3 regions of the Rhizobium sp. AN80A genome follow, and region 1 is predicted to be linked to each of the others. Evidence: riboswitches for the same ligand, from Rfam matches in the RefSeq annotation. Region 1 holds a riboswitch; each other region holds the start of a gene.
The links. Region 1 has a riboswitch for cobalamin ahead of cobU (bifunctional adenosylcobinamide kinase/adenosylcobinamide-phosphate guanylyltransferase). Riboswitches for the same ligand answer to the same signal wherever they lie in the genome.
Positions count from the first base shown of each region.

Region 2: it holds a riboswitch for cobalamin, as region 1 does, so the genes downstream of both, P3R82_RS04355 (ABC transporter substrate-binding protein) here and cobU (bifunctional adenosylcobinamide kinase/adenosylcobinamide-phosphate guanylyltransferase) in region 1, are expected to answer to the same signal.
Region 3: it holds a riboswitch for cobalamin, as region 1 does, so the genes downstream of both, bluB (5,6-dimethylbenzimidazole synthase) here and cobU (bifunctional adenosylcobinamide kinase/adenosylcobinamide-phosphate guanylyltransferase) in region 1, are expected to answer to the same signal.

Region 1 is NZ_JASJPX010000003.1:685,072-695,042, forward strand. It holds gene P3R82_RS14935 (cobyric acid synthase) at 1-1,397, shown strand, start outside; gene P3R82_RS14940 (chloride channel protein) at 1,394-3,184, opposite strand; cobalamin riboswitch at 3,430-3,824, shown strand; gene cobU (bifunctional adenosylcobinamide kinase/adenosylcobinamide-phosphate guanylyltransferase) at 4,135-4,653, shown strand; gene cobW (cobalamin biosynthesis protein CobW) at 4,659-5,708, shown strand; partial or broken gene cobN (cobaltochelatase subunit CobN) at 5,932-9,971, shown strand, end outside.
Region 2 is NZ_JASJPX010000001.1:931,037-941,007, reverse strand. It holds gene P3R82_RS04400 (branched-chain amino acid ABC transporter permease) at 1-116, opposite strand, end outside; gene P3R82_RS04395 (branched-chain amino acid ABC transporter permease) at 113-1,024, opposite strand; gene P3R82_RS04390 (ABC transporter ATP-binding protein) at 1,021-1,761, opposite strand; gene P3R82_RS04385 (ABC transporter ATP-binding protein) at 1,758-2,567, opposite strand; gene P3R82_RS04380 (GntR family transcriptional regulator) at 2,695-3,447, shown strand; gene P3R82_RS04375 (TIGR04076 family protein) at 3,440-3,790, shown strand; gene P3R82_RS04370 (aldo/keto reductase) at 3,801-4,853, shown strand; gene P3R82_RS04365 (ABC transporter substrate-binding protein) at 4,877-6,109, shown strand; gene P3R82_RS04360 (cytochrome c family protein) at 6,292-6,678, shown strand; cobalamin riboswitch at 6,727-6,967, shown strand; gene P3R82_RS04355 (ABC transporter substrate-binding protein) at 7,212-8,243, shown strand; gene P3R82_RS04350 (iron chelate uptake ABC transporter family permease subunit) at 8,279-9,280, shown strand; gene P3R82_RS04345 (ABC transporter ATP-binding protein) at 9,277-9,971, shown strand, end outside.
Region 3 is NZ_JASJPX010000003.1:928,187-938,157, reverse strand. It holds partial or broken gene P3R82_RS16125 (MFS transporter) at 1-896, opposite strand, end outside; gene P3R82_RS16120 (UDP-2,3-diacylglucosamine diphosphatase) at 1,065-1,877, opposite strand; gene P3R82_RS16115 (NADP-dependent malic enzyme) at 2,130-4,442, shown strand; gene P3R82_RS16110 (DUF2865 domain-containing protein) at 4,614-5,744, shown strand; gene bluB (5,6-dimethylbenzimidazole synthase) at 5,757-6,443, opposite strand; cobalamin riboswitch at 6,483-6,666, opposite strand; gene P3R82_RS16100 (hypothetical protein) at 6,692-7,525, opposite strand; partial or broken gene P3R82_RS16095 (LTA synthase family protein) at 7,800-9,696, shown strand; gene P3R82_RS16090 (DUF1003 domain-containing protein) at 9,784-9,971, shown strand, end outside.

The DNA of each region.
Region 1 (9,971 bases):
TGTGCCGGCTGGCGGCCAATCGCGGTCTTCAAGTGCGCCCGTTCAAGCCGCAGAACATGTCGAACAACGCCGCCGTCGCCGATGATGGCGGCGAGATCGGGCGGGCGCAGTGGCTGCAGTCGATGGCCGCGCGGGTACCGTCATCCGTACATATGAACCCGGTGCTCTTGAAGCCGCAATCGGATGTCGGCAGCCAGATCATCGTGCAGGGCAAGGTCTGGGGGCAGGCCAAGGGGCGCGACTACCAGAGGCTCAAGCCGCAGCTGCTCGACTACGTCACCGAAAGCTTTCACAGGATCGCTCGCGGCGCCGATCTCGTCATCGTGGAGGGAGCGGGGTCACCGGCCGAGATCAACCTGCGGCCCGGCGATATCGCCAATATGGGGTTCGCGACGCGGGCCGGCGTGCCTGTCGTTCTCGTCGGAGATATCGATCGCGGCGGCGTGATCGCCTCTCTCGTCGGCGCGCACACGATCCTGTCCGACGAGGATCGCGCCATGATCTCGGGCTATATCATCAACAAGTTTCGCGGCGACGTGTCGCTGTTCGACGACGGGATCGCCGCGATCGGTCGGTTCACCGGCTGGCCCTGCTTCGGGGTGGTGCCGTGGCTGAAGGCGACGGCGCGGTTGCCGGCCGAGGATTCGGTGGCGCTGGAGCGGCTGGCGCGGGGCAAGGCGGGGGCGCTCAAGATCGCCGTTCCGGTGTTGCCGCGGATTGCGAACTTCGACGATCTCGATCCACTGCTGGCGGAGACGGATGTGGAACTGGTTTTCGTGCGCGCCGGCGAACGGTTGCCTGTCGATGCGCAGCTGATCGTCCTTCCGGGTTCCAAATCCACCATTTCCGATCTCGCCGATTTCAGGGCGCAGGGCTGGGACAATGATCTCGCCGCGCATGTCAGGCGCGGCGGACGGGTCATCGGCATTTGCGGCGGCTATCAGATGCTGGGCCGGATGGTCCGTGATCCGCTTGGGGTCGAAGGGAGCGTGCACGAGATCGAGGGGCTCGGGCTGCTCGAGGTCGAGACCGTCATGGACGCCGAGAAGACGGTCCGCAATAGCGTGGCGGTTTCGGCCGAGACCGGCGAGCCTCTTTCGGGCTATCAGATACATCTCGGAACGACCGAAGGCGCCGATCGGGTGCGGCCCTTCGCGATCGTCGACGGCGAGCCCGACGGAGCGATCTCGGGCGATGGGCGGATCGCCGGCACTTATCTGCATGGGTTGTTCGCGAGTGACGGCTACCGGGCCAGGCTGCTCGCAAGCTTCGGCCTGACCGGCCAGAGCCATAATTATCGTGCCGGCGTCGAGCAGGCGCTCGACGAGGTTGCCGCCGAGCTCGAAACCCATCTGGACAAGCGCTGGCTGGATAGCCTGCTCAGCCCGCAAGACTAGATTTCGCCCGAGACCTCGCGGCGGCGGCGGTCCAGTTCTTCGCTGTAGCGACGTAGCGTGTGGGCTTCGCTGAGCTGGCCGACCACGGTGCGTTCGACGAGATTGTTGACGACGGCGAGCGCTTCGCTCTCGGTCTTGTCGAAGATCGCGGCGGCCTGCTTGGCGTTCATCTGCGGCGTCAGGAAGTCGTTGCGGTAGCGCACGAATTCGTCCAGGCCCTTGCTCTCGTCGGCGGTGTCGGTGAGGTTGGCGTAGATATCGGGAACGAGCACGAGGCCAGCATATTTGCCGCTGTCTTCGACCAGGATGACGCGCTGCGCCGAGCCGATCGGGAAGCTTTCCTTGAAGGCTTCGATGCTGGTGCCAACCTTGGCCGTCTTGACGTCGGCGCGCATCAGCTTGTTCACCGTCAGATTGCGAATCCAGCCGACATCGTGGGCGCTGCGGATACTTTCGCCACGCAGGTGGAAGCGCCATGTGGCGAAGGAGTAGCCGAAGGTGCTGCGTACGACCAGCGAGGAGGTGATGACGGCGGCGAGAACCAGCACGGTGATCGGAAAGTCGCCGGTGATCTCGAGCGCCAGGAAGGTCATGGTCAGCGGCCCGCCGATGACGGCAACGGCAAGCGAGCTCATGCCGACGACGGCATAGATGATCGGCGTCAGCGACGCCTGGGCGAAATAGGGGGCCGAGTAGGCGAAGAACTTGCCGAGCAGCGCGCCCATGAACAGCGAGGCGAAGAAAAGACCGCCTCTGAACCCGGAACCGATCGAGATCGCCGACGCAAACGCCTTCAGCAGAAACAGACCCACCAGCGCCGGAATGGCAACATCGCGGGCGAGATTGAGTTGCAGGGCACCGTGTCCGGCCGACAGTACCTGGGGGGTCACCAGTGCGAGCAGGCCGACGACGATGCCGCCGAGCGCGGGGCGAAACGGGAGCGCGATCGAGCTGCGGCGGGCAAGCTCCTCGACGAAGGCGACGCCCTGCATGATCAGGATGCCGATGCCGGCGCAGAAAGCGCCGAGCAGGATGGCGGGTATGTAATCGGCGGGCATGACGGTGCCGAAATCGCCGATATCGATGATGAAATCGCTGCCGCCCAGCCAGCGGGCGATCAGCGTGGAGACGAGCGCCGAGACGACGACCGGTGTCAGCGAGACGATCGTGTAGGTGCCGATGATCAGCTCGAACGCATAGAAGGCGCCCGTGAGCGGCGCATTGAACGCGGCCGCGATGGCGCCCGCCGCGCCGCAACCGACGAGCACGCGAAGGTCGGCGCGGCGCAGTTGGAGCTTGTAACCGAGCTTTGAGGCGATGCCCGAGGCCAGCTGGGTATAGCCGGCCTCCAGGCCCACCGAGGCGCCGAAGCCGTTGGAGATCAGATTCTGGATCGCGACGATGATACTGTCGGTCAGCGACAGGCGGCCGCCATGCAGCGCGTTGGCCTCGATCGGGTCGACCATCGGCTTCTTGCGGGTCTTGGCCAGCACGTACATCAGGAGGCCGAGCAGGACGCCGCCGGCGACCGGGGCCGCCATCAGCAGGAATTTGTCGTTGATCTCGGACGAACTCAGGCGTTCGACGTCGCTGATGCCGAAGATCAGGCTGTGCATTTCACGCGAAATCAGGCTCATCGCGGTCACCGCGAGGCCCGAGGTGACGCCGACCAACGCGCCGGCAAGCACCATGCCCATTTCGCTGCGCCGCAAGAGCGCGCGCATGCGCCCGACATCGAGAAGCGTGTGAATCGGGCCGAGCTGTCGGAGATTGATTTTCAGGCGCATGGTGGGAAAATTGGGCGGGCGGCGGCCCGTTCAAGGTTGTGCGGGAATGGGGATAAAGCGGTGCTGGCCGCTTGCGCTGCAAATGCGGCGAAAACCCGGCCGGCACAACAAGTTTTTTTTGACATTAAGTCCATGATTATAGACGATAAATCTGGTAGAGATGATCGTCTTTGGAATGCGTCTCGCCAATTTGGCTGGTGGCGGCGTTTGGCGGTCGATTGACTTCGCGGCCGCGCTTGCCTAACGATGGATCGATAACGGATGGTTCCGGATCGCCAAAAGCGATGCGGATGAAAAGGGAATGTGACGGGGTGGACCCAACCAGGGCGCCTTCATCACAGCCGACCCCGCGACTGTAGAGCGGTCAGGGTCTTCCGTCCGGCGTCGGATGCGCTCTTGCCTGATGCCTGCGTGGTGCAGGCGGACAAGGGGCTGAAGGCGGCGGAAAAGCCACTGGCGATGCAAGCCATGATCAACCGGGGTTGGACGCCTCCCTATCTACGAATCGTCCGCCTTTTCATGATTGCAGCCGGGAAGGCGAGGAAGATCCGATGGCACGATCGGGAGAGCCACTTGCTGCTCTCCCGATCGTCGCCTGGACCCGCGAGCCAGGAGACCTGCCACTCGTGCCGGGCGCAAAGCCCAACCCGGGGCGCTTTGCCCGATGCCAGCACGGAGGTTGTCATGGCAGACAATGAGATTTTGGCGTCGGCGTCAGGCCGGACGCTCGCGATGTTCGATATAAGCTCCCTCATTCCTGTGCTCGTCACAGGAATCCAGCCACCGTGCGTCCGCGCGGTGAATGACTCTTTTCTGCTGGGTCGGTGGTCTCTCGCGCCCAAGGACTTGGGCGCACTGGATTCCTGTGACATCGCCCGAGCCAAGCTTGGGCACAGGAATGAGGGCGATCTTGGCGGGTCGCGGCGCTCGACAATGGAAGCCGTTCCGGCATGACCACGGCTTCCTCCACCCTCATCCTCGGCGGCGCGCGCTCCGGCAAGTCTCGCTTCGCCGAACAACGCGTCATCGACAGCGGCCTCGAGCGCCACTACGTCGCCACCGGGCGTGCCTGGGACGAGGAGATGCGCGCGCGGATCGACCAGCACAAGGCCGATCGCGGCGACCTGTGGACCACGCATGAGGAGCCGCTCGATCTTGTCGGCCAGCTGGCCGCGATCGACGGCGGGGGGCGGGCGGTGCTTGTCGACTGCCTGACGCTGTGGGTCACCAATCTGATGATGGAGGAGCGCGACATGGCGGCGGAATTCGCGGCGCTTGCCGCCCACGTGCCGCGCGCCAAGGCGCGCCTCGTCATCGTTTCCAATGAAGTCGGCCTCGGCATCGTGCCGGACAATCGCATGGCGCGTGAGTTTCGCGACCATGCCGGCCGGCTGCACCAGATGATCGCGGCGGTCGCCGCGGACGTGTATTTTATCGCGGCGGGACTGCCGCTGAAAATGAAGGGTTGAATTTTATGAGCCAGCAGAAGATCCCCGCCACCGTCATCACCGGCTTTCTCGGCGCCGGCAAGACGACGATGATCCGCAACCTGCTTTCCAACACCAATGGCAAGAAGATCGCGCTCATCATCAACGAGTTCGGCGACCTCGGCGTCGACGGCGAGGTGCTGAAGGGCTGCGGGGCGGAAAACTGCACAGAGGACGATATCATCGAGCTCACCAATGGCTGCATCTGCTGCACGGTCGCCGACGACTTCATTCCGACGATGAGTAAGCTCCTGGAGCGCGAAAACCGGCCTGATCATATCGTCATCGAAACCTCCGGTCTTGCCCTGCCGCAGCCGCTGGTCGCCGCCTTCAACTGGCCTGACATCCGCACGCAGGTGACCGTCGATGGCGTGATCACCGTGGTCGACAGCGCCGCCGTCGCCGCCGGCCGTTTCGCCGACGATCACGATGCCGTCGAAGCCCGCCGTGTCGAGGACGACACGCTCGATCACGAAAGCCCGATCGAGGAGCTGTTCGAGGACCAGCTCACTTGCGCCGACATGATCGTCCTCAACAAGACCGACCTGATCGACGGCGCCGGCCTTGCTCGTGTGCGTGAAGAGGTTGCCTCGCGCACCGCGCGCAAACCGGTGATCATCGAGGCCAAAAACGGCGTGGTGCCGACGAGCGTGTTGCTCGGGCTCGGCATCGGCACCGAGGAGGATATCGGCAACCGCAAGTCCCACCACGAACTCGAGCACGAGGACGGTACGCCGCACGACCACGACGAATTCGACAGCTTCGTCGTCGATCTCGGCCCGGTCGCCGATCCCGTCGCCTTCGTCGAGAGCCTGAAGGGCATCATCGCCGAACACGACGTTCTGCGCCTCAAGGGCTTCGTCGATGTCCCCGGCAAGCCGATGCGCCTGCAGCTGCAGGCGGTCGGCAGCCGCATCGACCACTATTTCGACCGCGCCTGGGCATCCGGCGAGACGCGCCGCACGCGGCTGGTGGTCATCGGCCTGCACGAGATGGACGAGGGCGCGGTGCGTGAGGCGATCGAGGGTCTGGTTTAAGGTTGATGGTTGGCATGGGCGGTTGTCGATTTGAGGATGGTTTGACTGGTGCGGTGTGGCCCCCTCATCCGCCTGCCGGCACCTTCTCCCCGTGGGGGAGAAGGGATATGCCGCAACGTCTCGTTTCCTCTTCTCCCCAGCGGGGAGAAGGTGCCCGTAGGGCGGATGAGGGGGCCGCGCACTCTACGCCTGCGACCAATATTTCCCGTAAAGACCTAACGCCATGCACCTTCTTCTAGCCCAGCAGGGAACGATCAGCGACGGCGAGGAGGCGATCGATCTTGGTCAGTCTCCCGCCGACATCCTGTTCCTCTCCGCCGCCGACACGGAACTGGCGGCGGTGGCGGTCGCGCAGGGCCGGCGTTCCGGCGCGCGGTCGCTGCGCATCGCCAGCCTGATGAACTTCAAGCATCCGATGTCCGTCGATGCCTATGTCGAGCGCACGGCGCGGCATGCCAAGCTGATCATCGTCAGGGCGCTGGGCGGCGCCAGCTATTTCCATTACGCGCTGGAGGCGCTGCATGCGGCGGCGGCCCGACACGGCGCGCTGATCGCGGTGCTGCCGGGAGATCCGAAACCGGACGCGGGCTTGACGCCGTTTTCGAATGTACCGCTCGAGGATCTGAATGCGCTCTGGGCCTATCTGATCGAGGGCGGTGACGCGAATACGCATGCGTTTCTTGATTATGCCGAGGCGATGCTGTCCGGGGCGGAGAAGCCGGAGGCGGCGGCCCCCCTGATGAAGGCCGGGGTCTGGTGGCCGGGGCGGGGTGTTGTCGGGGTCGAGGAGTGGCGGCTGCTGTCGGCGGGTGGCTTACCCCCCTCTGTCCTGCCGGACATCTCCCCCACAGGTGGGGAGATTGGCTGGGAGCGCCCGCTCGCTCCAGTCTCAACTGTTTGGCTGGGAGATAACAACGAGTCGATCTCCCCCCTTGTGGGGGAGATGCCCGGCAGGGCAGAGGGGGGCGCTACGGGCGAGACGCCAGCGGCTACAGACCGTCCCACCATCGCCATCTCCTTCTACCGCGCCCTGGTGCAGAGCGGTGAAACCCGGCCCGTCGAGGCGCTGATCGAGGCTCTGATCGCTCAAGGAATCCGGCCGCTGCCGGTCTTCGCCTACAGCCTCAAGGATCCCGTCTCGAAGGGCATCCTCGAAAGCGTCTTCGCGATCACCAGGCCCGACGTCGTCATCAACACCACCGGCTTCGCCGTGTCCGCGCCGGGTGCGGAACGGCAGCCGACTGTGCTGGAAGCCAGCGATGCCGTGGTGCTGCAGGCGATCTTTTCGGCGTCCTCGAAGGAGGTGTGGGAGAGTTCCTCGCAAGGGCTGTCGGCGCGTGATCTCGGCATGAACGTGGCGCTGCCCGAGGTCGATGGCCGAGTTCTCTCGCGAGCGGTCTCGTTCAAGTCGGCGGCGCGCTATGATGCGCTGGTCGAGGCCAATATCGTTGCCAGCGAGCCGGATCTGGGACGCATGGCTTACACCGCGCGTCTGGCCGCCAACTGGGCGCGGCTTCGCCATGCCAGACCGGTGGAGCGGCGGGTAGCGCTTGTGATGGCGAACTATCCGAACCGCGACGGCAGGCTCGGAAACGGCGTCGGTCTGGATACGCCGGCCGGCACGATCGAGGTGCTGTCGGCGATGCGCAAGGCCGGCTATCCCGTTGGTGACATCCCCGAGAGTGGCGATGCGCTGATGCGCCACATCATGGACGGGCCCACCAATTCCGGTCGCGACGGCAAGGTCGTCCGCGAGACGCTTTCAATGAGTCGTTACAGGGATTTCCTCGCAACTCTTCCGAAAAAGATTCAAGACGAGATCGGCGCGCGCTGGGGCGGGCCGGAGGCCGATCCCTATGTCGTGGATGGCGTCTTCGCGCTGCCGTTCACGCGCTTCGGCGATGTGCTCGTCGGCATCCAGCCGGCGCGCGGTTACAATATCGATCCGAAGGAAAGCTACCATTCGCCGGATCTTGTGCCGCCGCACGGCTACCTAGCCTTCTACGCCTTCCTGCGCCACGAATTCGGCGCGCATGCGGTGATCCACATGGGCAAGCACGGCAATCTCGAATGGCTGCCCGGCAAGGCGCTGGCGCTTTCGGAAAGCTGCTATCCGGAGGCGATCCTCGGGCCGCTGCCGCATCTCTACCCCTTCATCGTCAATGATCCCGGCGAGGGAACGCAGGCCAAGCGCCGCACGGCCGCCGTCATCATCGACCATCTGACGCCACCACTGACGCGCGCCGAGAGCTACGGGCCGCTGAAGGATCTGGAGGCGCTTGTCGACGAATATTACGAGGCGTCGGGCGGCGATCCACGGCGTATCCGGCTGCTCAGCAAGCAGATCCTCGATCTGGTCGCCGATATCGGGCTCGATCAGGATGCGGGGATATCGAAGGGAGAAAGCGAGACCGAGGCGCTGAAGAAGCTCGACGCCTATCTCTGTGATCTCAAGGAGATGCAGATACGCGACGGGCTGCATGTCTTCGGGGTGTCGCCTGAGGGGCGGTTGCTGACGGATCTGACGGTGGCGCTGGCGCGGGTGCCGCGCGGGCTGGGTGAGGGTGGTGACCGGAGTTTGCAGCGGGCGATAGCTGGGGATGTGTTTGGGAGTGTTGGTGATGTGGTGGGGAGCCTTGCGGGCGTGATACCCCCCCTCTGTCCTGCCGGACATCTCCCCCACAAGGGGGGGAGATCGACTCGTGGTCTGCTCCCCAACCAAACGGTGAGGTTCGAGCGAGCGGGCAAGCCCAGCCAATCTCCCCACCTGTGGGGGAGATGCCCGGCAGGGCAGAGGGGGGTATCCCACCCGCCGGCGCTTCCTTCGACCCCCTGAACTGCGACATGGCCGCCGCATGGACCGGGCCACGCCCCGAGATCCTCGCGGACGTCTCGTCCGATCCTTGGCGCACCCAGGGCGACGCTGTTGAGCGTATTGAACTGCTCGCCGCCAAATTCGTGTCCGGCGAACTGCCATGCCCACCCCTCTGGTCCCAGACCAGAGCCGTCCTCGACGAGATCGAAACCCGCCTGAAACCCGCCATCCTCGCCTGCGGCGACGCCGAGATCGAAGGCTTGCTCCGCGGCCTCGACGGTCGCTTCGTACCTCCCGGTCCCTCCGGCGCGCCGACGCGGGGGCGGCCGGATGTTTTGCCGACGGGGCGGAACTTCTACTCCGTGGACAGCCGCGCGGTGCCGACGCCGGCGGCCTACGAATTGGGGAAGAAATCGGCGGAGCTTCTGGTGCGTCGCTATGTGCAGGATCACGGCGAATGGCCGGTGTCGTTCGGGCTGACGGCCTGGGGGACATCGAACATGCGCACCGGCGGCGACGATATCGCCCAGGCGCTGGCGCTGATCGGCGTCAAGCCGGTGTGGGACATGACATCGCGGCGAGTGACAGGCTATGAGATCATTCCACAGGCCATGCTGAGAAGGCCGCGCGTGGATGTGACGCTGCGCATTTCAGGCTTTTTCCGCGATGCCTTTCCCGAGCAGATCGCTTTGTTCGACAAGGCGATCCGGGCTGTCGGCGCGCTGGATGAGGACGAGCAGGATAACCCGATCGCGGCACGCATGCGGGGCGAGGCGACACGGCTGGAAGAGGCCGGGCTCGACGCGGCGCAGGCAAGGCGGCGGGCGGGGTATCGGATTTTCGGGTCGAAGCCGGGTGCTTATGGCGCGGGGCTGCAGGCGCTGATCGATGAGAAGGGCTGGGAGCGGCGCGCCGATCTGGCGGAGGCCTATCTGGTCTGGGGCAGTTACGCCTATGGCGCCGGCGAAGAGGGCCGGGCCGAGCGCGGCGTCTTCGAGGAGCGGCTGCGCTCCATTCAGGCTGTCGTGCAGAACCAGGACAATCGCGAGCACGACCTGCTCGACAGCGACGATTACTACCAGTTCGAAGGCGGCATGGCGGCGGCGGCGGAGACGCTCGGCGGCATCAGGCCGTCGATCTATCACAATGATCACTCCATGCCGGAGAAGCCGGTCATACGGTCGCTGGAAGAGGAGATCGCCCGCGTGGTGCGCGGCCGCGTCGTCAATCCGAAGTGGATCGATGGCGTCATGCGCCATGGCTACAAGGGCGCGTTCGAGATCGCCGCCACGGTCGATTATCTCTTCGCCTTCGCGGCGACCACGGGCGCGGTCGGCAACCATCATTTCGAGGCGGTCTATCAGGCATTCGTCGTGGATCAGAAGGTGCGCGATTTCATGCTCGGGAAGAACCCGGCCGCCTACGAGGAAATGAAGGAACGGCTGCTG
Region 2 (9,971 bases), on a different contig from region 1:
CCGACGTTGAAGAGACCGGTCTGGCCCCACTGCACATTGAGGCCGAGGCACATGATGGCGTAGGTGAGCGCCATGGTGAGGAAGAAGGCGGCGTAGGCGATCAGATCAAGGCTCATGCCGCTCTCCCGAACAGGCCGCGCGGGCGAAGAAGCAAGACCGCCACCAGGATGACGAACGAAACAGCCGCCCGCCACTCGGCGCCGACGATCTGCACGGCCGCCGCTTCCGACAGGCCGACGATCAGGCCCGCGATCATCGCGCCGGGAACGCTGCCGATCCCGCCGAGGATCGCGGCGGCGAACAACGGCAGCAGCAGGTCATGGCCGAGATAGGGGCGGATCTGCACGAGGAGCCCGGTCATGATGCCGGCGATGCAGGCAAGGGCGGCGCCAACGAACCAGACGACGCGGATCACACGGCGCACGTCCACGCCCGCGATGCCCGCCAAAGCCGGATTTTCGCTGACGGCGCGCATCGAGCGGCCGATATCGGTGCGGGTCATCAGCAGGTGGATGGCGACGACCGCGACCACGGACAGGCCAAGCGACAGGAGCTGATCGGGCGTGGCACGCAGGCCGCCGCCGATCTTCACGGCGATCTGCAGCGCCTTGGTGTAATAGGCCGGCTTCGAGGTGAAGATGAATTCGAGCAGGCTGCGCAGCGCAAGCGAGGCACCGAAGCTTGCCATGACCAGGATGATGATCGCGCCGCCGCGCGCCCGCAGTCGCCCGAACAGAACCGCGTCCACCGCGAGCGCCAGCAGGCCCGTGAGCAGGATTGAAACGATGGCGGCGAGCGGCAACGACCAGCCGAAGGAGAAGGGGCCGATCGGCTTCGTCAACATTGTCGACAGGAGCCCGAGGCCGCCGCTGACGGCGAGAGCCAGATAGGCGCCCCAGGAAAGCATCTCGCCATGCGCGAAATTGGCGAAGCGCAGGATCGAATAGGTGAGCGTGACGCCGATGGCGCCAAGGCCGATCATCGCGCCTGCGACCAAACCGTCCATGAGAAATTGCGGGTTCATGGTGCCTCCGACGCCTGCTTGCTGGTGCCGAGATAGAGCTTGGCGATCAGCGGGTCGCCGAGCAGCGAGGAGGCCTCGCCCTCATGCCTGATCCTGCCTTCGACCAGGATGACGGCGCGGCTGGCGATCGCCAGCGCTGCCTTGACGTTCTGCTCGACGAGAATGACGGTAACGCCGGCGGCGTTGATCTCCTTCAGCATCGAAAACACCTCGCCGACGATCTTCGGCGACAGGCCGGCCGAGGGTTCATCGAGGATGAGCACGGCGGGATCGACGATCAGCGCGCGGGCGACGGCCAGCATCTGTCGTTGCCCGCCCGACAACGCGCCGGCAAGGCGCGAGGGCTTGCTGGCGAGATCGGGAAAGCGGCGATAGAGCGCGGCGATCCGTTCGGCTCGCTGCGCCTTCGGCAGGACAGCTGCGGCAAGTTGCAGGTTTTCGTGGATGGTCAACGTCGCGAAGATGTTTTCCGTCTGCGGCACGAAGGCGAGGCCTTCGCCGATCTTGCGGTGGGACGCGACGCGGGTGATCTCTCGCTCGCCCAGCATGACGCTTCCCGAGTGGATCGGCACAACGCCGGCGATGGCTTTGACGAGAGTCGACTTCCCGGCGCCGTTCGGCCCGAGCAACACCAGCAGCTCTCCAGGCGCCACCGAGAGATCGACGCCGCGCACGATCGGCAGGTCGGGTTCGTAGCCGGCGACCAGCGCGCGGGTTTGAAGCGCCGACGCGGTCATGCCGCCGCTCCCAGATAGGCTTCGATGACATCGGGGTTGGAGGCGACGTCGGCAGGCGTGCCCTCGGCCAGCGGCTTGCCGAGCGCCATGGCGACGACACGGGTACAGAGGCGCGACACCATATCCATGTTGTGCTCGATCAGCAGGATCGACTTGCCCTGCGCATTGAGCTCCAGCACGCGTTCCATGATCGTTTCCAGAAGCGCCGGATTGACGCCGGCCGCGGGTTCGTCAAGCAGGATCGCCTGCGGATCGGCCATCAGTATCCGCGCCAGTTCCAAAAGCTTGCGCTGTCCACCCGAGAGAACCTTCGCTGGTTGCCCCTCGAGACCCGACAAGGTGACGAACTCCAGCAGCGCGCGCGCCTTCTCGATTGCCAGCCGCTCCTGCTGTCTGACATGGCCGAAGCGCAGGAAATTCGCGAACAGCCGCTCGCCGTCCTGCACCTGCGCGCCGACGAGCACATTCTCCAGGACAGTCATTTCGAGAAACGGCTTCGGGATCTGAAAGGTGCGGCCGACACCGCGGCCAATTCTCTGTTCCGGGCTTTCCTGCGATACCTCGCGGCCACCGATCCAGATCTCACCCGATGTCGGTTTGAGACTTCCGGCGATCAGATTGAACAGCGTCGTCTTGCCGGCGCCGTTCGGGCCGATGAGGCCGACCATCTCGCCTTCGCCAAGCCTGAGCGACATGCCGCCGACGGCCACATTGCCCTGAAACGACTTCACCAGTTCACGCGCGTCGATCACGGCTCTGGCGGGTTCTGCCGCTTTCGATGGGGCGTCTGGCACTGGCAAAGGCATGGAGGAAAGAAGTCTCTTGATTTGATTGGTGATGTTTGATCAAACTTCACCCCATGGTGAAAAGCAACCGAAAAAAGCGGCATACCCCGGAGCAGGCTGGATGGTAGTCCAAGCGGGAGGAGCCCAGGTGAGGAGAACCGCCGATGGTGGGCCGGGCGGTCACGATCGTGATGACGCGCTGTCGCCGGTCGGGCGCGAGACGCTGCAGGACCGTGTCTACGCCCAGCTTCGCAACTCGCTGATCAACGGGATGTTCGACGCGGGCGACGTATTGCGCATCGTCGATCTCGCCGAGCGGCTGCAAACCAGCACCATGCCGGTGCGCGAGGCGCTTGGCCGTCTCGTGTCCGAACAGGCGCTGGAATCGCTGCCCAATCGCTCGGTGCGCGTGCCGCTGATCACCCGCGAACGTCTCGACGATCTCGCCCGCGCCCGCATCCTGATCGAGGGCCAGATGGTGGCGCTCGCGCTGCCCAATCTGACGGACGCCGACTTCGCGGTGTTGAAGCAGGTCAATGTCGATTGCGACCTGGCTTTCGAGCAGCATGGCAAGGACATCGGCCATGTCACCTCGGCGCTGAACCAGCAGTTCCATTTCCACATCTATCACGCGGCGCGCTCGCAGGTGCTGATCCCGATCGTCGAGAGCCTTTGGCTGCAATCGGGCGCGATCATTCGCAAGGCCGCGCATATTCACGACGAACAGGGCGGACTTGCCGCCACCAATCATCACTGGGCGCTGATCGATGCGCTGGAAAAGCGCGATGTCGAGGCCGCGATGCAATCGCTCTCCAACGACATCAGCCGTTCCTTCGATCTGATCCGCGGGCGGCTGGATGCCGAGCCTGAAGGCGACGCGTCGGGAGACCATCATGGCTGAACCCATCGACGACGGCTTCGATCTTTTCGATCTCAGGGTCGACGTGATCATTCCCGAGGGCGGCGCGGTCTACTGCGGCGCCAAGCCGGGCGATCATTTCGAGCTCAAAGGCGAGATGCTGCACCTGCCGGAAGGGCAGGGGATTTCGATCTACTCGCTCTCCTCCGTGTTGCCGCTGCTCGCGGCAAAGCAGCGCCCGACGGATCGCAACGACTGGATGACGACGGACGCCGACATCGCTTGCCCGGACCCGAATTGCTCGACACGGCTGAGGATCACTCGCACGGGTATCCGCCGTTTCAGCCATGCCGCCACCACGGCGGTTCCCTTGAATGACGAATAGGCCGAAAGATATGCAGCGCATCACCATCGCCCCCGGTTACGAAATCTCCCGCGTCATTCGCGGCGGCTGGCAGCTGGCTGGCGGGCACGGTACGATCGATGGCGACAGCGCCGTCGAGGACATGATCGCATTCGCCGATGCCGGCATTACCACCTTCGACTGCGCCGACATCTATACAGGTGTCGAGGAACTGATCGGCCGCTTCCGCGTCGCCTACAGGAACCTGCGCGGCGCCGAGGCCCTGTCGCGCATCCGCGTCCACACCAAGTTCGTGCCCGATCTCACGGTCCTGCCAAACATCAGCAAGGCCTATGTCGAAGGCGTCATCGATACCTCGCGCAAGCGGCTCAATCTCGATTGCCTCGATCTCGTGCAGTTCCACTGGTGGGCCTATGACATCGAGGGCTGGCTGGAGACGGCAGGCTGGCTGAAGGAGCTGCATGAGGCCGGCAAGATCGGCAAGATCAGCGGCACCAATTTCGACACGGATCATATCGAGGCGATCATTGGCTCGGGAGTGCCTTTCACCTCGCTGCAGCTGCAATATTCGCTTCTCGACCGGCGCCCGGAAAAGCGCATGGTGGCGCTTGCGGCCGAGAAGAACTTCGCGCTGTTCTGCTACGGCACCGTGGCCGGCGGTTTCCTCGGCGATCGCTGGCTCGGCCAAAAGGAGCCGGAGCACCCGCTCGAAAACCGATCGCTGACGAAGTACAAGCTGATCATCGACGATTTCGGCGGTTGGGAGCTGTTCCAGGCGCTGCTATCGACGCTGCGCGGGATCGCCGACCGGCACGACACCGATATCGCCACCATCGCCAGCGCCGCCATGCTGACCAAGCCTGGCGTCGCGGCCGTCATCGTCGGCGCCCGCAACAGGGATCACTTGCAGTCCAATCTCGCCATCGCCGACATCGTGCTCAGCCAAACGGATAGAGCCGAGATCGATGCGATCCTCGCGCAATCAAGGCCGCTCGACGGCGACGTCTATACGCTGGAGCGGGACCGGGAAGGCCGCCACGGCAGCATCATGAAGTACAATCTCAACAAAGGGGAACAAAAATGAGAACGACATTCCTGCTTTCCGCCATGGTCGCTGCCCTTGCGGCGTCCACGGCGCCGACGTTCGCGGCCGATTGCGACATCACCGTCGGCCTCGTCATGGAACTGACCGGCCCGGCCGGCGAATATGGCCAGGCGGGCGCCAAGTCCGTCGAGATGGCTTTCCGCGATATCAACGATGCCGGTGGCGTCAATGGTTGCAAGATCGTTGCGGACACGCGCGACAGCCAGAGCCAGGGCAACGTCGCTGTCGATCAGGCGACCCAGCTCGTCAACATCAAGAAGGTGCCGGTCGTCATCGGCGGCATCATCTCGTCGGTCTCTATCCCGATCCTGACATCGGTGACGGCGCCGGCAGGCGTCGTGCAGGTCTCGCCCGCATCCTCTTCTCCGACGCTGACCGAGCTTGGCCGCAGCGGCAAGACCAACGGCGTCTTCTTCCGCACCATCACGTCCGATGCGCTGCAGGGCACGGCGGCCGCGAAGTTCGCGATCGATCAGGGCCTGAAGAAGATCGCGATCATCAACGTCAACAACGACTTCGGCGTCAACATGGTCAAGGAGTTTTCGACCGCGTACCAGAAGCTCGGCGGCACGATCACCTCGACCACGCCCTATAACGAGAAGCAGTCGAGCTATGCCTCGGAAGCCAGCGCCGCCATGGCCGGTGATCCCGATGCGCTCTATCTCGTCAGCACCCCCGTCGACGGCGCCACCATTGCCCGCGCCTGGGTTTCCGGCGGCGGCAAGCAGACCTTCCTGTTGAACGACGGCATGAACTCCAAGGACTTCATCGAAAGCGTCGGGGCGCAGTATCTGGAGAATGCCTACGGCACCTCCTCGGGCACCAGCCCGACGGCGTCCACGGAATATTTCAATGGCAACTACGAAGCCTTCTCCGGCGGCATCTCGCCGTCGGCGCCGGCCGCCGACCGCTCCTATGACGCCGGCGCGATCGTGGCGCTGGCGATCGCCAAGGCCGGCAAGGCCGACGCGGCCGCCATCAAGGCAGCGATGCCCGAGGTCGTCGCCGAGGGCGGCACGCCCATTTACGCCGGCAAGGCCGAGTTCGCCAAGGCGCTGCAGCTCATCAAGGATGGCAAGCCGGTGAAGTACGAGGGCGTCATCGGGCCCGTCAGCTTCGACAAGTATGGCGATATCACCGGTCCGTTCCGCTTGTGGAAGATCACCAATGGCGAAGTGACCACGCTCGGCGAGCTGAGCGCCGAAGAAGTGACCAAGATCAAGGCCGCGCAATAATGCGTCAGGCGACATGGGAGCTGTGCTCCCATGTCGCACCAGTCTGGTCTGGGCGCACAGATGATTTGTTGGGTAAACAGCGTCGTTCGCGGGTCGCGCCGTGCAAGACGACGAGGCCGGGTCTCGTGTGACAGCCGCGCGATCCATCGGCAACCGGAACCACAACGACAGACCATCGACACATGAAAAAACGTCCAATCCTCCTATCGATCTGTTCGATCACCAGCCTGCTCGTCATGACATCCACGGTATCCGCACAGGATCTGGAGAATGGACGACGGGCCTTCCGGTCCTGTGCCTCCTGTCACTCGGTCGATTCAGAGCGCAGCGGCTTCGGCCCGTATCTCAAAGGTGTCGTCGGTCGTCCCGCGGGCAGCTTGTCCGGATATAGATATTCCGAGGCGATGAAAGCGGCCGGCGCCGGCGGGCTTGTCTGGGACGAGGCGGCGCTGGCGGAATTCCTCTCCAGCCCGAAAAAGAAAGTGCCGGGCACGAAGATGAGCTTCGGCGGCCTCTGGACGACTTCGGAAATTGACGACCTGATCGGCTACCTGCGAGCCAATCCATAAACGCGCCGAATGTCGGTTCGTCATGGCTTGACGTCTTGGCGCCTGATCGCCTAAGTCTCATTCGATGGTTCCCGAAGGGATGACTTCCGACGGGATTAATAGGGAACACGGTGCGGATGACCCGAATGGGGCCAAGACCGTGGCTGCCCCCGCAACTGTAAGCGGATTGCCTGATGTCCTCGTGGTGTTCTTCTGGAGCACCATGCCACTGCGAAAGCTCTTCGTGGGAAGGCAGATGTCAGGCGCATATCCGCAAGCCAGGAGACCTGCCGTCAAAACAGTGTCCACCATCCCGGACGGGGTTGTCCGGAGAGGAGCATCATATGATGGTTTTTGACGTCAACCGCTGGCGCGGTCCCGCTTTATTCCCCTCCGTAACTCTCATGTCCGTGATCCCGAGATAGCGTTCGCCGCCGCACGATATCGAGCGAGCGCTTTGCTGTGTCGTTCCGCATCGTTCGCGGCGGTCCCCGCTTCGAGTTTCACAGCCGCAGCCAGTGGGCTGCGGGCTTCAGCCATACATGAGGACCAACATGAACCGCATCATCCTGCGAACCGCGCTGCTTTCGATCGCGACGGCTTGCACTTTCACGACCTTTCTCCCGTCCGCCCAGGCCGCGGCGACGACCTATCCCTTGACGATCACCAATTGCGGTCAGCAGGTGACATTCGACAGCGCGCCGAAGAAAACGGTGTCGATCGGCCAGGGCATGACCGAAATTCTCTACTCGCTCGGCCTTGCCGACAAGGTGGTGGGGACGGCGGTCTGGGTCGGACCGGTGCTGCCCGCCTATGCCGAGGTCAACAAGGGGATCAAGCGACTGGCAGACAACGATCCGAGTTTTGAATCCGTCGTCGGCCAGGAGCCGGATCTCGTCGCGGCTGAGTTCGAATGGCACGTCGGCACGCAAGGGTCGGTCGGCAAGCGCGAGCAGTTCGCCGGTCTTGGCATCAAGACCTACGTTTCTCCGGCCGATTGCGTCGCGAAGACCAATACGAATGGCGGCGACGGCGTGCGTAGCGAACTCTTCACGATGGAGCTGATCTATCGGGAAATCGCCGAACTGGCTGAGATCTACGACGTCCAGGATCGCGGCTCAGCCCTGATTGATACCTTGAAGAAGCGCGAGGCGGATGCCGCTGCGTCGCTCGGCGGGTCGGCAAAGGATCTGCCGATCGCTTTCTGGTTCTCCAGCAAGGAAGTGGCGGGTGATGCCTTCATCGCCGGCAAGAACAGCGCTCCCGCCTATATTCTGAAGATGCTCGGCGCCCGCAACGTCGTCAGCACCGAGGAAGAGTGGCCGCTGGTCGGCTGGGAAACGATCGCGCAGGCCAATCCGGCGGTCATCGTCATCGCCAACATGGACCGCCGTCGCTACACCGCGGACGATCCCAAGGCGAAGATCGATTTTCTGGAAAAGGACCCGGTCACGAGCCAGCTCGACGCGGTGAAGAACAGGCGTTTCGTCGAGATGGATGCGCAGTCGATGAACCCGACGATCCGCACCATTGATGGCCTGGAAGGCCTGGCCGCGGGCATCAAGTCCTTCGGTCTCGCCAAGTGAGGCACGCGTCGATAACCCACCGGGGATGGGGAACGCTGCTGCTTCTCTTCGCTATTGCCGCCGCGGCATTGGGCCTTGTCATCAGTCTCGCCGTGTCGATCGGCGAGATTCCCATTCCGGTCGCCACGACGGCCAAGGCCGTGGCGAACCGTGTATTCGGCACCGGCTTTGAACTGAGCCGCATCCATGAAGGCATCATCTGGGACTATCGGCTGAGCCGCGCGCTTGTCGCCGCAAGCGCCGGCGCGGCCTTGGCGCTATGCGGCGCGGTGCTGCAGGCGCTGTTGCGCAATCCGCTGGCCGAGCCCTATGTGCTCGGCATCTCCGCCGGCGCGTCCACCGGAGCGGTCGCCGTCATGATCCTCGGTTTCGGCTACGGGGTCCTGACGCTTTCGGCCGGCGCCTTCGTCGGCGCTGTCGCCGCGTTCCTGCTGGTCTCGTTGCTCGCCGCCGGCTCCGGCGGCGGGACTGACCGCATCATCCTGGCCGGCGTCGCCGGCTCACAGCTTTTCAACGCGTTGACGTCCTATATCGTCACGACGTCGGCCAATGCCGAGCAGGCGCGCGGTGTCATGTTCTGGCTTCTCGGCAGTCTCGCGGGCGTGCGTTGGCCGGATGTCTATCTCGCCGCCCCTGTCGCGATCGGCGGCTTCCTCGTCTGCATGCTCTACGCCCGCGCGCTCGATGCGTTCACCTTCGGCACCGATGCGGCGGCGGCGCTCGGCATTCCGGTCGCCGGCATCAGGATCGCACTGCTAGCTCTCACCGCGTTGTTGACGGCAACGATGGTCAGCATCGTCGGCTCGATCGGCTTTGTCGGCCTCGTCATTCCGCATGCGGCGCGCTTCGTGGTCGGGCCGGGGCATGGACGCTTGTTGCCGGCAACGGCGATATCCGGCGCCATCTTCATGGTGGTCGCCGATATCGTCTCGCGCGTCATCGTCCCGCAGCAGGTGCTGCCGATCGGCGTGGTCACCGCGCTCTTCGGCGCGCCGGCATTCGCGCTCATTCTCTACAAGGCGAGGCGACCCGCATGAGCATTTCCATCAGCGACGTGTATTGGGCAACGTCAGGCGTGCTTGTCGTCAAGGGCGTGAGCCTCGAGGTGCCAACTGGCCAGACGCTTGGCCTGATCGGGCCGAACGGTTCCGGAAAATCCAGCCTGCTGCGATTGATCGGCGGGCTGCGCAAGGTCAAGAGCGGCGTCATTACGCTCGGTGATACCGGCATCGAGACGATGCCACGTCGCGATATCGCCAAGCGCGTCGCCTTTGTCGAGCAGCAAGCCACGACCGAGACGCAGGTGACGGTGACCGAGGTCGTGCGTCTCGGACGTACACCCCATCGTGGTCCGCTGGCGCCTTGGAGCACTGTTGACGAAGAGGCGGTGGACAACGCGCTGCGGCAGGTAGGCATGCTCGGAAAAGCACGGCAGCTCTGGCACACGCTGTCGGGCGGCGAGCGTCAGCGCGTTCATATCGCGCGCGCCCTGGCGCAGACGCCGAGCGAGCTTCTGCTCGACGAGCCGACCAATCATCTCGACATTCAGCATCAGCTCGAAATCCTGTCGCTGGTCTCGAAACTGCCGATCACCAGCATCGTCGCGCTTCATGATCTGAACCTCGCCGCCATGTTCTGCGACAGGATTGCCGTGCTCAGCCAGGGTCGGCTTGTCGCGGTCGGCCCGGCGGACGAGGTGCTGACGGAGGAGCTGATCGCCGACGTGTT
Region 3 (9,971 bases), 240 kb from region 1:
TCGGAAACAGCAGCCAGCGGCAGACACAGATGGCGGCGCCGACGCGGATCAGCGTCCAGGCGTCGAAATAGCAGCAGATCCTCTTCGACTGGAAGAACACGGTGACCTCGGCGGCGACCCCCGCGCTCCACAGCACCGCGATCTCGGTGCCGGAAAATCCGAGATCACGCCAATAGATCGTGGCGAAGACATAAAGCAGCGCGTGGCTCGATTGCTGGATGGCGACGCCGATGAGCAGCACCAGCAAATGCGGCTGCCGAAGCGAACTGCCGGTTGCCTGCTGCAGATCGACAGGCGTACCGCGCCGCCGCGTCGGCCCGATGCGCGGACAGTAGACCGCCATCACCATGGTCATCAGGAAGCCGAAGATCATCACGGGCAGAACCATCTGCCCGCCCCAGTTTCCGATCAGCCGGCCGCCGACCAGCGTCGAGGCGATGAAGGCGATCGAGCCCCAGACCCGCATCGAGCCGTAGTCGAAACCCCAGCGCCGCACGCCCGAGATGACGATCGATCTCGACCACGGGCACATAGGGAGAAAAGGTCGCGCCCTGGATCGTGTAGACGATCAGCACCGGCCAGAAGGTGTCGGTCCAGTAGAGCGCGATCGCCGTCAGGAGCGACAGGCCGCCGGAAAACACCAGCACGTCGGCGCGTTCCTTCATCCTGTCGGCATACATCGCGACGACGGGCGCCACGAGAACGCGCACCACCATCGGCACGGCCAGGATGATGCCGATTTCACGATCGCTGAAATCGTGCATCGCCAGCCAGATGGGGAAAAACGGCAGCGCGACACCGTTCACGAGCAGTGGCGCGCAGTAGGACAAAGCGCTCAGCAGCCGGAAATGGGCTGGCGCGGCCTCGGTGAAGGAGGCTTTCGTGGCGGGAATCATCGGTGTGACCTGAAAGGAACCTTTGCGTTGCCTAACATGTCACCGTAAGCGCGACCAAGGCGAGAAAAGGTCGCCCCAAACCGATTTCAAAAATAAGCCGAAGCTGTCGCGAAACGGCAACGGCAGCACCCGCACAATTCCGTTTCGCAACAGCGAGATATCAGGGCGCTAAGCTGCCTGCTGCGCCGGCTCGCGCTTGCGATGATCTTCGAGCGCCAGCGGCGCCGGAGCTAGGGCGCCACCCATGGTGCGCCATTCGATGAGTTCGAAGGTGCCGTCTTCGTGTTCGGCGATCGCCGTGCAGCTCTCGACCCAGTCGCCGGTGTTGATGTAGCGCACGCCGTCCATGTCTTCCATGACGGCATGGTGGATGTGGCCGCAGATCACGCCGTCGGCGCCGCTCTTGCGGGCTTCCTCGGCCACGACCTTCTGAAACTCGCCGATGAAGTTGACCGCGTGCTTGACCTGCAGCTTCGCCCAGGCCGAGAACGACCAGTACGGCATGCCGAGCTTGCGGCGGACAGCGGCGAGCCCGATATTGATCATGATCGCCATGTCGTAGGCCCAGTCGCCGAGATAGGCGAGCAGGCGGGCATTGCGCACGACGACGTCGAATTCGTCGCCGTGCAGCACCAGATACTTCTTGCCGTCGGCCGCTTCGTGCATCATCCGCTCGGCCACTTCGATGCCGCCGAAGTGCATGCCGGGGAAGTCGCGCAGGAATTCGTCGTGATTGCCGGGGATATAGATGATGCGCGTCCCCTTGCGCGCCTTGCGCAGCAGCTTCTGGATCACGTCGTTGCATTCCTGCGGCCAGTACCAGCTGCGCTTCAGGCGCCAGCCGTCGACGATGTCTCCCACGAGAAAGATCGTGTCGGCTTCATGGTACTTCAGAAAGTCGATCAGGAAGTCGGCTTTCGCGGCTTTCGAGCCGAGATGCACGTCGGAAATAAAGAGCGTACGGAAGTGGCGGGTATCCATATTGTCCTTCACAAGCATCCTGCCCGTGCCCCATGCTTCATCTGTGCCCCTGAAAACCAGACTCGTGTTTCAGGATGATGACACGAACGTGATCGGCGGCCCTTGCTGACCAATCGGCGGCATCACGCGGGCGCGGTTCGACATTTGCGCAATTTTTGAGAACAGGAACCGAAATTCCCGCTGTTACCGCCTTTCGATTGATGTATTGAAAGCGCTCCAATGAAAGCATGTGCGGCAGCCCGGAGCATTACGATGGATCACAGCGACAAACCGAAGACGGACAACAAGGCGGCAGGCGGCAGCCTCGATGAACAGGCGTTGTTCTTCCACCGTTATCCCCGTCCCGGCAAGATCGAGATCCAGGCCATCAAGCCGCTCGGCAACCAGCGCGATCTGGCGCTCGCCTATTCGCCGGGCGTCGCCGCCCCCTGTCTTGCCATCCGCGACAATCCGGAAACGGCCGCCGACTATACGTCGCGCGCCAACCTGGTTGCCGTGATCTCCAACGGCACCGCCGTTCTCGGCCTCGGCAATATCGGCCCGCTGGCCTCCAAGCCGGTCATGGAAGGCAAGGCCGTCCTCTTCAAGAAGTTCGCCAACATCGACGTCTTCGACATCGAGGTCGACGCATCGACCGTCGACCATATGGTCTCGACCGTCGCCTCGCTGGAGCCCACCTTCGGCGGCATCAATCTCGAGGACATCAAGGCGCCGGAATGTTTCGAGATCGAGCGCCAGCTGCGCGAGAAGATGAAGATCCCGGTTTTCCATGACGACCAGCATGGCACCGCCATCATCGTCGCCGCCGCGATCCTGAATGGCCTGGAGCTCGCCGGCAAGAAGATCGAGGAGGTGAAGATCGTCGCCTCTGGCGCCGGTGCCGCGGCCCTTGCCTGCCTCAATCTGCTGGTCACCCTCGGCGCCAAGCGCGAAAACATCTGGGTTCACGACCTCGAAGGCCTCGTCTACGAAGGCCGCGTCGAGCTCATGGACGAATGGAAGAGCGTCTATGCGCAGAAGAGCGACACGCGTACGCTCGCCGAAAACATCGGCGGCGCCGACGTCTTCCTCGGCCTGTCCGCCGCCGGCGTCCTGAAGCCCGAGCTCCTGGCGCAGATGGCGGATAAGCCGCTCATCATGGCGCTCGCCAACCCGAACCCCGAAATCATGCCCGATCTCGCCCGCGCCGCCCGCCCCGACGCGATGATCTGCACCGGCCGCTCGGACTTCCCCAACCAGGTCAACAACGTCCTCTGCTTCCCCTACATCTTCCGCGGCGCGCTCGATTGCGGCGCCGTCACGATCAACGAGGAAATGAAGATGGCCGCCGTGCGCGCCATCGCGGCACTCGCGCGCGAGGAGCCGTCCGATGTCGCCGCCCGCGCCTATTCGGATGAAACGCCGATCTTCGGCCCCAACTACCTGATCCCCTCGCCCTTCGATCCGCGGCTCATCCTGCGCATCGCCCCCGCCGTCGCCAAGGCTGCGGCCGACAGTGGCGTGGCACTGCGCCCGATCGCCGATTTCGATGCCTATCTCGACCAGCTGAACCGCTTCGTCTTCCGCTCCGGCTTCGTCATGAAGCCGATTTTCGCGGCGGCTAAGAATGCCGACAAGAAGCGCGTCATCTTCTCCGAAGGCGAAGACGAGCGCGTGCTGCGTGCCGCCCAGGTCCTCCTCGAGGAAGGCATCGCCAAGCCGATCCTGATCGGCCGTCCGCAGGTCATCGAAACACGCCTGCAGCGCTACGGCCTGCGCATCCGTCCGCTGGCGGATTTCGACGTTATCAATCCCGAGGACGATCCGCGCTTCCGCGAATATGTCGAGCTCTATTTGTCGCTGGTCGGCCGCCGCGGCGTCATCCCGGAAGCCGCCCGCACCATCGTTCGCACCAACACGACCGTCATCGGCGCGCTGGCGCTGAAGCGTGGCGAGGCGGACGCGCTGATCTGCGGTCTCGAAGGCCGCTATGAGAAGCACCTGCGCGATGTCCGCCTGATCGTCGGCAAGCGCCCGAATGTCCGCGATTTCTCGGCGCTCAGCCTGCTGATCTCGCAGCGTGGCGCCACCTTCTTCACCGACACCTATGTCACGTTCAACCCGACGGCCGAGGAAGTGGCGGAATCCGCCGTGCTCGCCGCCGAGGAAATCAAGCGCTTCGGCATCACGCCGCGCGCCGCCCTGGTCTCGCATTCGAACTTCGGCTCGCGTGAATCCGAGAGCGCCACCAAGATGCGCGACGCCCTGCAGCTCGTGCGCGAGACCGCGCCCGATCTCGAGGTCGATGGCGAGATGCATGGCGAGAGCGCGATTTCCGAAACGCTGCGCAAGCGCGTCATGCCCAACACGACGCTGCACGACGAAGCCAACCTCCTGGTCTTCCCGAACCTCGATGCGGCCAACATCACCCTTGGCGTCGTCAAGTCGATGATCGATGGCCTGCATGTCGGCCCGATCCTGCTCGGCGCGGCCATGCCCGCCCATATCCTGGCGCCGTCGGTCACCTCGCGCGGCGTCGTCAACATGGCCGCGCTCGCGGTCGTCGAGGCCTCGCAACCCGCCTGATCTGGCCGCCTGATTTGGCCCGCGCGGATGTGTACCGGCGTGATTTGCCTTGAACGCCGGAAATGCGTTAGGCTTTGAGCGGCAGCTTGTTAAGACAAGCAGGTTATATCGAAGGGCGGGCCATGGTCCGCCCTTCGCCATTCGGTATTTGCTCACTGACGGGACGATGCCTTGATCCGCCTCAATATGGCCGCAGCATTTCTGATTGCCCTATCCGCCCCCGCCTATGCGCAGATGGCGCCGATCTGCGGCCAATTGCGCGCTCGTCTCGCCACCGTACCCGAGACGATCGGCGGCAACTCGCCCGAGGTCCGCAGGTTCGCCAGCGCCATCGCCGAGCAGAACATCGAGCTTCGCAAATTGCGCAGCGACCTGCGCCGCAACGGCTGCAGCAGCGGCAGCATGGTGATCATCGGCGGCGACAATGCCGGCTATTGCGGCGAGCTCGATCAGGCCGAAGCGAAGATGCTCGACAACATCGCCAACCTGCAGATGCGCCGAGACCAGCTGCGCGCGCAAAGCCCCGACGCCCGCCTGCGCAACGAGCTGTTCGCGGCCCTCGATGAAAACAACTGCAATGCGCCGATGCAGCAGTATGACGAACCGCAATATGCGAGCCCGCCCAGCATCGACGATCAGGCGATGCGCGATGACACCTTCATTCCGCTCGGTGGCGAGCGGCAGCGCTCCTACACGTTCTCGCCGAGTGGCCAGCCGCTCTCCAATCTGAATACCGTCTGCGTGCGCACCTGCGACGGCGGATTCTTCCCGCTCCGCTCGAACGCCACCTCCTTCGATTTCGCCCGCGACGCCAGCACCTGCCAGCAGATGTGCCCCGGCATCCAGACGGAGCTCTTTTATCGCGACGTCTCCAGTGGCGAGACGGACAGCATGATCTCGGCCTCGTCAGGCGCTCCCTATAGCGCCATGCCGTATGCCTTCGCCTACAAGAACCGCAAGCCCGGCGAGACGTCGTCCTGCAGCTGCAATCTGCCCGCCTATTACGAACAGATGCGCCGCAACCAGCAGGTCGGCGAGCCTCCGCCACAGCAGAGTTCGATCACATCGATCGAAACCCCGAAACCCGCCATCGCCAAGCCCGAGAGCAACGCGACGCCGCAACAGCCGGCGCCACCGCCCCAGCCGCAGGTCCCCGATCGTCCCTACGATCCGACAGCCGGCAAGGTGCGCCAGGTCGGCCCACAGTTCCTTGCCGGCGACCGGGGTACGATCGACCTCAAGAACCCCGCCATGCCGGGCGCGCAGCAGCAACAGCCGCCGGCACCCGCGCCGAAGCGGTAGGGGCATCGCCGGCTACACGCCCCCGCCCCAGCGATCCGCAAACACCAGCTCGTCCAGCGGCAACCGCTGCCGCCATCCCTTCGCGGCGAGTTCCGGCTCCTCGTAAAGCCGGTCGACATAGCCAACGCAGAGCCAGGCGACGATCTCGATCCGCTCAGGCACGCCGAGCGCGCGCTTCAGATCCCTTTCGTGGAAGATGCTGACCCAGCCGACGCCGACGCCTTCGGCACGCGCCGCAAGCCACAGGTTCTGGATGGCGCAGACGGTGGAGTAGGAATCCATTCGCATGTTGTGCGTCCGCCCCAGCACCACCTCGCCGCAGCGATCCGGATCGCAGGTCACGCAGATGCCGACGGGCGCGGTGCGAATGCCCTCCAGCTTCAAGGCGCGGTAGGCCTGCTGACGCTCGCCGGAAAACATCTCCGCGGCCTCGGCATTGGCCTTGGCGAAAGCCTCCCACACGGCCGATCGCACGGCCTCGTCGCGCACCACGATGAAATTCCACGGCTGCATGAAGCCGACCGAAGGCGCGTGATGGGCAGCCGAGAGAAGCCGCCCGATGACGTCATCCGGTACCGGATCAGGCAGAAACTCCGATCGCACGTCTCGTCTGGTCTCTATGGCTCTATAAACGGCGTCGCGCTCGCTCGCCGAAAAGGCACCGGCGCTCGTGAGAGAGCCAGATTGGTCTGGTCGCATCGTCAATCCCCAACAACACAACCGGCCGCTGTCCAGGCGGTCAGTCTATGGATGTCGGGCCGGTCTTCTGACTTGGCTTCATCCGTCTGCGGCACCTTCCCGGCAAATCGCCAGTGGCATCAAGCGGCAGACGTCGGCCTTACAGCGTTGGGCACGTTCCGGTCTTGCACCGAATTCCCGATTCTCCCGCAAGCGCGCGGGCACCCGACGCGCCACCTATGCCGACAAACCGCGCCGGATGCAATCGCTCAAGCTTCGACCGGGAAATATCGGACATAAGCGAACGCGTCACCGTCAGGTGACCAGTTCGGAACATTGATCGACCCCTGCCCGCCGAAGAGCGTAAACAGCGTCGTCAGGTTGCTGCCATCCATATCCATGATCCGCATCCGCACATGCTTGTCGCGCGGGTGATCGAAGACATCGGGATCGTAGGAGATGAGCACGACCTTGTCGTTCCTGGGCGATGGATGCGCGAACCAGTTGCCGTAATCGTCGTGCGTCACCTGCTCGACGCCGGTTCCATCAGGGCGGATGCGCCAGATCTGCATCAGGCCGGTGCGGCTGGAATTGAAGTAGATCCAGCGTCCGTCGGCCGAGTAATCCGGCCCGTCATTGCGCCCCTCGCCATGCGTCAGCCGCCGTTCCTCGCCGCCTGTGACGTCGATCGTGTAGATGTCGAAGACGTCGTCGCGAATGCCGCAATAGGCGAGTTCCTTCCCGTCGGGCGACCAGCCGTGCCAGTAGGAGGGATGATTGGTGGTCACCAATTGTGGCGTGCCGCCATCGATCGGCAGCGTGTAGATCGCCGATTTGCCGAACTCAATCTTGTCGGAAATGACGATCCTCGTGCCATCGGGCGAAATCCCGTGGTCGTTGTTGCAGGCCGTCGCGAAACCGGTATCGACCTTCTCCACCTTCGCCGATCCGTCGAGCGCCAGCCGGTAGAGCAAGCCTTCGTCGTTGAGCAGCAGATAGCTTCCGTCCGGGGCGTAATTGGGCGCTTCCACCAGCCTCTCGGTCTGCCAGATCACACGGGTCTCGCCCGTCCTGATGTTGTGGATCTCGACGGAACTGCGCATGCAAACCTCCTCTTACGCGAACACCTTAAAGACCTACGACAGCTAAATCGGGCGCGCAAGGATCGCGCAGTCGCGGCGTCGCCCGGCCCTGCCGCCGTGTCCATCTGGCCCGGGACAACCGGGCGTCGAGAAGTTTGTGATCAAAAAAACGTTAAGGCCGGGAAACAACCATGGTTCATCTGGCGTTCATGACAAAGATGTGACAGTTCGATGACATTATCATGACGCTGGAGTTCCGACATTGATCGCGCAAGTTTTAAGGTCCGGAGCGGCAATGCGCGAGGCGGTGCTCTATGGTGGCGTCGGCTCCCAAACCCGTCCATCCATCCTGCGCGGCTCGATCGCGGTCGCCCTGACTGCGGTGATGGCGCTGCTCGCGACGTTCTCTGTCGAAGTGATCTCGCGCGGCGGCGTCACCGATGTCGGCGCCTTCCTGACGTCGATGGCCCGTCCGGGAATGACGACGGTCGTCATGTTGACGGTCGTCATGCTGTGCGTCGATGCGGCGCTCGGGCGACGTTTCCTGTCGGCGCTGGTGGTCCTGCCGCTCGTGCTGGTGCCGGCGCTGATATCCAACCAGAAACAGCACTATCTCTCCGATCCGCTCTATCCCTCGGACATGCTGTTCGGCCGCCAGATCCTCGAACTGCTTCCCGTCATGGTACGCGACCGGCCGATGACGGCGGTGGCGGTGGCCGTCGGCATTCTGCTCTCGGTCACCGGTCTCCTGCTTGCCTGGCGCCATGCCTGGCGCCGCCTGCCGAAGATGACAAGCCGCAATCGCATCCGTAATCTCTGCCTGACGGTTCCCGTCATCGCCGCCTTCGGCTCGCTGATGGATTACTCGCAGTATTCCTATATTCGCGACCGCCTGCAGGTCGTGCCGATGATGTGGGATCAGAAGGAGAACTACCGCAGCAACGGCTTCATCCTCGCCTTCATCTTCAACATACCCATGGCCGACGTCGCCTCGCCCGCGGGCTTTGGAACGCAGGCGCTCGACGCGATCCCGTCGCGCAATTACGGTTACATCAAGGGGCCGAGCGACAAGCCCGACGTGATCATGCTGATGAGCAGAATCCTTCTGGGATCCGACGCGCCTGAAGACGCTGGAGTTCCAGCAGGACCCGATGCCGACCATTCGCGCCGCGCAGTCCGGCCACGTCTTCTCGCCGGAATTCGGCGGCATGACCTCGAATGTCGAATTCGAGGCGCTGACCGGCTTCTCCAACGCCTTCCTGCCCTATGGCAGCATCCCCTACCAGCAATATATCCGCAACGACGTCCCCTCGCTCGCCACCTTCTTCCGTGGCGAAGGCTATGCCGCCCGTGCGCTCCACCCGTTCAGCGGCTGGTTCTGGAACCGCAACGAGGTCTACAAGAATTTCGGCTTCGAGGAGTTTCGCACCGAGGAAACCATGCCGGCCATGGAAAAGCGCGGTATCTTCGCTTCCGACGACAGCCTGATGCGGGAGATCATGCAGGAGGCCGACGGGCTCGATCAGCCCTTCTTCTTCTTCGGCGTCACCTTGCAGGGACACGGACCCTACGAGGCCAACCGCTATGCCAGCAACACGGTCGACATCGCCGGCAGTCTGACCGACGCCGACCGCACGACGCTCGGCACCTATACCCAGGGCATCAAGGAGGCCGACGACAGCTTCAGGATGCTGACCGAATGGGCGTCCAGGCGTGATCGCGAGACCATCATCGTGCTCTGGGGCGATCATCTGCCGCCCCTTGGAAGCGTCTATACCAACACCGGCTACATGCCCGATCAGGTCGCGACCCGTCGCGCCTCCGTCGATGTCATGAAGCAGGAACACGAGACGCCGCTGGTCATCTGGTCGAACAGGAAGGGCGTCAAGCAGGATGTCGGCACCATCAGCCCGTCGCAGCTGCCCTATCACCTGCTGAAATTCGCCGGCTACGAGCACCCCTTCTACACCGGCTTTCTCGGCCGCGTGCAGAAGAAATACCCGGTCGTCGACCGCTACCAGCTGATCGCCCGCGACAACGCCGCCTCCCCCGACTGGATCCGCGACGCCAAGACCGTCGATCCGCTGGTCCGCGACTACCGCTACCTGCAATACGACGTCATGTTCGGCAAGGGGCAGAGCATCGAACGCTTCTTCCCGCAGCACGCCTGGCTGAAGGCCGAGGGCACCTGAGTCTGGCATTCGCGCATCTTGCTGCATTGCATTCCTGGCGCAGAACGGAATACTCCCCGCCAACACAAGTTGATCGGGAGTCGCGCCATGAACAATCTCTCCAGTCTGGTCCACCTGCATTTCGACAAATCCGCCAACGAACTCGGCGACATCGAAAAGCGCGTGCTGGCGAAGGCGCATGCGCGCAAGGTCATTTCGACGGATATCAACGCCGCCCTTAGCGCCGAATCCTCATTCGGCGAGCGGATGGCGGACAACATCGCCCGCATCGGCGG